DNA from 2 places in the Lysinibacillus sp. CTST325 genome. Region 1 is predicted to be linked to the other one. Evidence: riboswitches for the same ligand, from Rfam matches in the RefSeq annotation. Region 1 holds a riboswitch; the other holds the start of a gene.

Region 1 (4,430 bases):
ATACGATTGGCATTAGGATCTGTCGCAAAATCATTACGCGCTGCTCCGGTTTCTTGATTCATCGCCCATGGTTCATTTTCTTCCTTAAGTCGTTGATGTGGTCGTAACGGTTGTTTTTCCTCACCAAGTGTATATTTGCGCTGATATCCACGTGGCGTAATCATTTTATTGTCGTAGAAGAACGTTGTTGAATTCCCGATAATAACCGTTGTTAACATGCCGATATCATGTTCAAGCATTTCTGCTAAAGTAGTCATCGTTATTTCCTGACGGTCACGATATGCGCTTTTCACAAGTCCAACTGGTGTATCTGGCGAACGATATTCCAGTAAAATTCGTTGTGCCTCTACAATTTGTCTCGTACGACGTCCACTTTTCGGGTTATAAAGAGCAATAACAAAATCCGCCATTGCTGCCGCTTCTACTCTTTTTGCAATTAAATTCCAAGGTGTTAAGTGGTCACTTAAACTAATAGTACAGGCGTCATGCATAATGGGAGCACCTAGTAAACTTGCACATGAATTAATAGCTGAAATACCTGGAACAATTTCTACCTCGATACCAGTTGCTTCTGTCCAGCCTAGCTCGATTAATACCTCATACACTAATCCTGCCATTCCATAAACCCCGGCATCACCGCTGGAAATGACCGATACGATACTTCCAGCCTCTGCTTGACGCACCGCTTCCTGTGCACGTGAAACTTCCTCTGTCATACCAGTACTAATAATTGATTTTGCACTAACTAAATCCTGAATCAGTTCAACATAAGTTTTATAGCCTATGATCATATGACTTTGTTGTAGTGCCTCCACAGCACGAGTCGTAATATGTTTAAAGTCTCCAGGGCCAAAGCCAACTACGAAAATCTTACCTTTTTGTGCCATTTTGTTACCCCTCTTTCACCTTTTCAATGCCTTTAATGGCTGTTGTTTGTGCTGTACGCTGCAACGAACCTTCACGCAATGTAAAGACATGCTCATTATGTAACGCTTCATGATTTAAATCTTGAACTAGTATTCTCGCATGCTCCTGCGTCGGCACTCGGTACCAATTTCCCTGAGGATATGCAATGACAACACAAGCATCCTTACACCTGCCATTACAGCGGGTCCTTGTCGTATGTATTTCCTTATCAAGCTCCAGTAACTGTATTTCATCACGAATTGCCTGTGTAATGTCCTCAGCATCTTTTTTCATACAGCTACTACCATTGCAAATAAAAAGATGTGTTTTCATCCCCTCTAAATTCCAAGTTGTCATAGTCGTTCTCCCCTCATTTGCTTTTTAAAAAAAGAAAAACCTTTACTCTAGACGAAGAGTAAAGGTTTAGTAGAAGCCAAATAAAAACGAATATATACGGGTACTCGTTTTCGCTTCAACTTCTCCCTCCGAAAAGTTTGCATGCATCATCACATAAGCAGGTTTCCTGACTTAAGCTTCCTTTTACTTTCGCGCCTTCCCAAGTTTTCACTAGTGGCATCCGCGATTTCATAGCTATTACAGTAGCGGGGGCTGTATCGGACTTTCACCGATTTCCCTATTATCTTGAATATTCAAGCACTTATGGACGTTTTATATGAATTTATAGTTTTTTTATGTAATAGAAAACTGTTTCTATCATAGCTTATTTTTTTAAAATTTCAATATTTCTTTCTTAATTTGTGACAATTTTTTTAAAATTCCATAGAAAAATGCGACATCCATTTTCTATTTATCTAAATTTTCGACATAGACACTCAATTTCAAATTTTTTCACAAAAAGTATAGCATATATATGGAAATTCATGTTACACTTTGTCGTGAAATCTCACAACTTCATCTTTTTTCGGTGCGAATTGTTCAGCAATTCGCTTAAAAGGGAAGCCGGTTCAAGTCCGGCGCGGTCCCGCCACTGTATTAGGGAGTTTTATAAAGAATGTCACTGTCCAAAGGATGGGAAGGCCTATAAAACGTTGAACTAAAGCCAGGAGACCTGCCGAAAAACATGTGATCGTTTCAACCTACGAGGATGGGTGTGCGGCTTAGCAGATTAGAATTTTATTTGCTTTTTTAGCTATGCACTTTTCCACAACTGGAAAAGTGTTTTTTTATTTTCGCACGCTAATTTGAAAAATTTTAATGTGAGGAGGAGAGATTTTTGAAATTTTCTGGTTGGAAGCTTAGTTATTTCTTATTGGCATTTTTATTCGTGCCAAATCGTGCATTTGCGATGCATATTATGGAGGGCTTTTTGCCAATCGAATGGGCGATTTTTTGGTGGGTCATATCGATTCCATTTATTATTTTAGGATTACGTTCTATTCGTAAAACCATTGATGAAAATCCGGAAACAAAAATGATATTAGGGCTATCCGGTGCCTTTGCCTTTGTGCTATCAGCCTTAAAGATTCCTTCTGTAACAGGGAGTTGCTCTCATCCAACTGGAGTTGGGCTTGGAACAGTTCTTTTTGGACCATTAGCGATGAGTGTTATCGGGACAATCGTATTATTATTCCAATCATTACTGTTAGCACATGGTGGGCTTACAACATTAGGGGCAAATACTTTTTCCATGGCAATTATGGGTCCTATTATCGCGTACTATGTATTTAAGGGCTCACAAAAAATGGGACTATCCTTTTCCATCGCTGTCTTTTTAGCAGCAATGCTTGGTGACTTAGGTACATATGTTGTCACTTCTGTACAATTAGCTCTTGCCTTCCCTTCTGAGGTCGGAGGCTTTATGGCTTCATTCACAAAATTTGCTAGTATTTTTGCGTTAACACAAATTCCTCTTGCTGTTAGTGAAGGAATTTTAACAGTGATCGTTATGAACTTCCTGAAAAAATACAATGTGAGTGAATTAAAAGCTTTACGTGTTTTCTCAGCAAAGGAGGCTCACTAAAATGAAAAAAAACTTACTGCTTTTAGCCATTGTTGTGTTATTAGCAATCGTTCCTCTATTTATTCAAAAAGGTGCAGAATTCGAAGGGGCTGATGGCGAAGCGGAGGCAGCTATTGGTGAAATAGATGCTAGCTACGAGCCATGGTTTGAAAGCTTATGGGAGCCACCAAGTGGTGAAATTGAAAGCTTATTATTCGCACTACAAGCTGCTATTGGCGCTGGATTTATTGGCTATTTCATCGGCTTAATGCGCGGTAAGCATAAAGAAGGTTAAACGCGATGTTACGCATTGATAAGTATGCTTATTTGAATAAATTAGCGTCTGTTCATCCGCTAGAAAAAATGACGTTATCCCTTGGACTACTTATATTGTCGCTTATCATGAGAGATGAACGAATTTCACTCATTACATTTATTGTGATGAGTGCTTTTATCATTTTAAGCGCAAAAATCCCTGCCAAATATTACGCTAAATTACTATTGCTACCTGGATTTTTTTTACTATCAAGTTTAGTGTCCATTTTAATTTCTATAGCGCCAACAACTAGCACGCTACCACCTCATATTTGGTCATTTTCACTTAATAGTTGGACGATTTTTATCGGCAGTGCGAGCCTCGTGACAGCGCAACAGCTTTTTTTCATCGTCCTTGGCAGCATTAGCTGTTTGTATTTTTTAATTCTCACAACATCAGTCCAATCTATTTGTTACGTGCTACGACAATGGCGACTTCCAACTCTATTTGTAGAGTTAGTAGAGCTAACGTATCGTTTTATTTTTATCTTTTTAGATAGTATGCAAAAAATTCATCTTGCCCAACAGGCACGTTTAGGATACAGCTCCCCTATGCAGTGGCTTCGCTCGGTATCAATGCTAATTGCAGCTTTATTTGTCGAGATGTTCCAACGTAGTCGTGAGCTAACCAATGCGATGGAAGCGCGTGGTGGCGAAGCTGTCTATTGGCAAGATGATCTTATCTATAACACGAAAAATTGGGTAGGTATTGCTGCTATTTTTATACTCCTCATCATTTATGGAGGTCTTTTCTGATGACTGATTTATACTTTGATTTAACACATTTATCCTACGCTTATGCAGATGGAACTCATGCCTTAACAGATATTACACTTCAAATTCCAAAGGGGAAAAAAATCGCTTTACTTGGTCATAATGGAGCTGGAAAATCAACGTTATTTCAGCATTTAAATGGTATTTTGAAGCCTACTGCTGGAACTATATCCTTTTGTGGTAATGAACTGAACTATAGTAGAAAAGCATTAAAAGAATTACGCCAACAGGTTGGTATTGTTTTTCAGGATGCAGACAACCAGCTTTTTTCTGGCACAGTTAAACAAGATATTGCTTTTGGTCCTTTGAATCTTGGCTGGACAACTGAAAAAATTGAAGAAAAAATTGCGTGGGCTGTCACTCAAACCGAAGTCGAAGCATTGCTAGATAAACCGATCCATTTTTTAAGTGTTGGACAAAAAAAACGTGTCGCGATGGCAGGAGTACTTGCAATGGAACCTTCCGTTTTATTATT
Region 2 (4,430 bases), on a different contig from region 1:
ATTGAACATAATGCTGTTGTAATTCTTCAATGATGGCTGTACGGATAAACTGCACGAACAGTCCAATTGTCTGTAAAGCTAATGCGAGTGCAGGTAAAACTAAATGAGCTAGTGTGCCCTTTCCATTTGTCGGGAAGATCCCTAATTTCAAACTAAATACATATAGTAGTAAAAAACCTAACCAAAAAGTTGGAATGGATACACTCATGATAGTCAATAGTCGAATTATTTTATCGATGATGGAATGCTTATACAAGGCACTTATGATCCCTAATGGCATACTTACTCCTAAAATCAACACAAATGCAGCAACAGCTAATTCAATGGTTGCAGGTAATTTAGCGAATAGCTCATGTGCCACGGGCAATTTACTAACAAAAGATGTCCCAAAATCTAAATGCAAAACGCCTTTTATCCATAGCAAATATTGAATAAAAAAAGATTTGTCTGTTCCAAGTTCTTCACGCAATGCTTGAATGGCTTCTGCTGTTGGCGCAACTCTCGCCAATCTAAGAATGACCTCAGCGGGCTCTACTGGAACGAAACGAATAAATACAAAGGTCAAGATGGATACGCCCAATAATACAAACGGCAATGTTAAAATTCTTTTTAAACAAAACATCCATGTCGATTCATACATGCTGTCACTTCCTACTCAATCCTATGATAAAGAGAGAGCTGTCTTTAATCGACATACTCTCTCTTTTACAATTATTTTTCTTTTTCCATTTGTGCATATGGAATATCATATTCAGATGCACGTGGAGCAAAATTTTTCATATATGGCTGATAAATCACGTTATTTGTTTCGTAAGATATAGGATAGAATAGTGCTTGGTCATGGAACTTTGTTAAAATATCCGTATAAAGTTGCACTCGCTCTTTTTCATCTGTACCTACTAATAATTGATGAATTTTAGTATCGATTTCTTTGGCATTTGGTAAGCCTAATTTCGCTTCATAGACACCATTAGCGTTTGGTGTAGCTGATTCATTAGCAAAGCTATGTGGATCTGTTGGTGGTCCATTTGTACGCCAGAAATTTATATCGACCTGATTATCCATTAATTTTTGCAAACCTACCATCACATCTGCGCCTTCTAAATTCAATTGTACCCCTATTTTTGCTAGTTCACCTTGCATTAGTTCCGCCATAGGTTTTTGTATCGCATCTGTTGCAATGTAGATTAAATCTAATGTTAGTGGCTGTCCGTTTTTAGAGCGAATTTTTTCACCCTTCTGTAGCGTCCATCCCGCTTCATCTAGCAATTGTTGCGCTTTTTTCGGATTATATAAAATTGGAGCTAAATCAATATTGGCATAAGGCACAGCATCCCAAAATAGTGTATTGGCCACTTTTTCAGTACCATGTGTAATACTGTCAACCATTTGCTCCTTATTGATTGCATATTGAATCGCTTGACGTACCTTTAATTCTACTAACGGACCTGACTGTGTATTAAACAGTAAAGCACGCGTAGACAAAGGTTCAGACGTAGCCGTTTTATATTTCCCACTATCTTTTAAAAACGTATAGTTATCTAAACTAATGATGCCGCGACCATATATTAAATCTAATTCTTCGTTTTCAAAGGCCAACGAAATAGATTCTGAATCAGGGATAATTTTTACTTTTATTTGTTCTACAAGAGGTTTTTCTCCCCAGTAGTTTTCGTTGCGACTAAATAAAGCATATTCATCCTTTTTGTAATCTGTTAATACCCATGGGCCTGTCCCAATAGGCGCTTTAATTGAATCTTGCGTCGCATCACCTTCAGGGAATCCATTATCACCTAAAAAGCGGAAAGGTCTTACAAAGGCAAGTTCGTTTAACACAGGATAATAAGGTTCATCCAATTGCAAACGAATTGTAAAGTCATCCACTTTCACAACCTCTTTAATATGATTGACCATGCCCATCCAAGAATGCATATCACGATTAGCTAAAACTGCATGAAAGTTACGAATCACATTGTCTGCATTAAAAGCCGTTCCATCAGAATACTTGACATCTTTTCTCAAATGGAAAACATAAGACGTTTTATCCTTTGAGATATCCCAACTTTCTGCTAGTTTCGGCGTAATTGTTCCATCATCGTTATATTCAACCAATGATTCATAGACCATTGCTTGTGCTGTCATTTGATTTGGTAAATATGTATGGGGATTTAATGGACCAACATCTAATGGCCATCCAATCGTTATCATTTTTTCGTCTGTCTGTTGTTTCGATGCTGTCTCTTCCTTTTCAGTGCTTGTACAGCCAGTGAGTAAACTGAACATCAAAATAAGTGTGAAAGGAAGTAAATACTTTGTCAATCTCATTTTCTGTCTCCTATCTTTGTTTGTGGTGCACTAAATGGAGAATCTACTGATTGATAGAAGGCATAAAAAAACCTTATTCCAAAAGAATAAGGACAGAATAACTTACTATGAGCAAGCACCCATCCATCTCCCTATCTTTCGTAGATCATCAATGAATCTCCTTACAAGCAGGCATTCTGGCTCATGAATCATGATTTTGCTTCACCTTCCCAAGTAATCACTCAGTGGTAATCGAAACAAAACTCCTCATTTACAGCTGCGGGACAGCATGGGATTTACACCCATTTTCCTTTTAATTGAATGAAAGCTTATTTCACTCAAACTTGTAATGGTTGCTATGAAATTAGTATTAAACATAACATGCTCTAATGTTCGCGTCAATTTTATTTTCTGAATATAATAAAAACCTGCTAGTAATGACTAACACAACAAGGCCAGGTATCTTACTCTGGCCTCGTTTACCTTCTTTTTATGTTTAGTCACGCTTTCTTCAATGAAAACAGCGTATAGATCGTATCAATTTCATGGGATTCTTCCAAAACCCACGAGGATGACGAAAAAATTGATTATACAAATGATTTAACGAGTGTTGGTACTTCTCCTTACCCTAAAAAAGAGTTTTTACAAATAATTTTATGCTTATTAAAGATAAGGAGAGAAATGTTACCCTACTATTAGTGATAGGTTGGAATAGTGACCAAACAAAAATGAATGCAGTGGGCTTTAATGCTTCAACAGGAGAATACATTAAGCCTAATTAAGTTTAATTCCTTATTCTGAGCTAACAAGGCCTTTAGTGAAATAAGGAGGATCGAAATCAATCTTTTTTTATTCAAAGCGTGATTTCTTATATGTAAAAAAATAAGACTTTTAAATTGATAAATTCAAAATGCACAAACAAAGCCAACTTCTTAGCATACAAGAAATTGGCTTTCGTTTTTTCGAAATTCGCTAAACATGGGATATATATCATTTGGTTGGCGAGACCCCAAACGGTAACCCACATTAATAAAATATGAATTGTTCACCTAATTGTTTATTTTAAATAATAATTGAATGTACATTCTCTACTACTAAGTTATCTGCCATTTGCTTTAATACCGTTAGCTTTTACATCAAAGCCCATTTCCTCGTTCACATCCCTACGAGCTGCATGGATGATGTTTTCACCATATTCAATACGTCCACCGGGAAAGTTCACCCACTAATGTCAGTAGGTTTATTTTCTTTTATTAAAGATTTCGTCATCTTTAAATAATGATACATTCACTACTTAATTTGATAAATTCATCCACATCGTTAATGCATAATTCAATTCCTTTTTTCCAAAAAGTTTCCGAAGTGATATCTTCACCTAAATGTTTCATCACTAAATCTTCTGTGCACATACTCCCTGAATCGCGAAGCAAATCTAAATAACATCTTTCGAATTCTTTACCTTCTTCTTTTGCCTTTGCAAATAAACTCAATGCAAACAAATATCCGAATGAATATGGAAAATTATAAAAAGGAGATTGTGTAATATAATAATGTGGTGTCCATATCCATGAATGCACTGAAGGATTATCAAGAGAACCATCATATCCTTCATCTATTGCTTCTTGCATAATTTCGTTTAAGCGTGAGGATGAAACAATTCCTTCTTTACGTTCTTCATAAAATTTCTTTTCAAATAAAAACCTAGAATGAATATTCATGAAATTCATGACACTACGCTTTAATTTCTCATCAAGTAAAAATAATTTTTCATTAGTAGATTTAGCTTTTTGCATTGCCGCATCTAATATAATCATCTCTGAAAATGTTGAAGCAGTTTCAGCAATGCTCATTGGATATTGTTTATTCATTCCATTAATAGATTTCATTGCATCGTTATGGAAGGCATGTCCTAATTCATGCGCAAGTGTTAATACATCTGTAATTGTACCGCCAAATGTCATGAAAACTCTTGATTCTTTCGAAAGTGGAAAACCTGAACAAAATGCAACAGCTGACTTATTTGCACGATCTTCAGCTTCTATCCACCCTTCACTAAATGCCTTTCTAGAGAAATTTTCTAATTCTGTACCGAATTCACTGAAATGCTCCAATATAAAATTAACAGC

Evidence for each region. A riboswitch is a leader RNA that binds a small molecule or an ion and turns the genes downstream of it on or off. The one in region 1 is predicted to bind cobalamin.
Region 2: another riboswitch for cobalamin. It lies ahead of nikA (nickel ABC transporter substrate-binding protein); the one in region 1 lies ahead of ACYQ73_RS23325 (energy-coupling factor ABC transporter permease).

What each region holds. Positions count from the first base shown of each region.
Region 1 is NZ_BAAFHO010000015.1:35,696-40,125, reverse strand. Features, by position in the region: gene cobJ (precorrin-3B C(17)-methyltransferase) at 1-887, opposite strand, end outside; gene ACYQ73_RS23330 ((2Fe-2S) ferredoxin domain-containing protein) at 892-1,263, opposite strand; cobalamin riboswitch at 1,402-1,583, opposite strand; cobalamin riboswitch at 1,812-1,997, shown strand; gene ACYQ73_RS23325 (energy-coupling factor ABC transporter permease) at 2,141-2,887, shown strand; gene ACYQ73_RS23320 (energy-coupling factor ABC transporter substrate-binding protein) at 2,889-3,161, shown strand; gene cbiQ (cobalt ECF transporter T component CbiQ) at 3,167-3,937, shown strand; gene ACYQ73_RS23310 (energy-coupling factor ABC transporter ATP-binding protein) at 3,937-4,430, shown strand, end outside.
Region 2 is NZ_BAAFHO010000002.1:298,481-302,910, forward strand. Features, by position in the region: gene nikB (nickel ABC transporter permease) at 1-640, opposite strand, end outside; gene nikA (nickel ABC transporter substrate-binding protein) at 712-2,325, opposite strand; cobalamin riboswitch at 2,475-2,667, opposite strand; gene ACYQ73_RS06885 (hypothetical protein) at 2,961-3,086, shown strand; gene ACYQ73_RS06890 (NUDIX domain-containing protein) at 3,404-3,526, opposite strand; gene ACYQ73_RS06895 (M3 family oligoendopeptidase) at 3,576-4,430, opposite strand, start outside.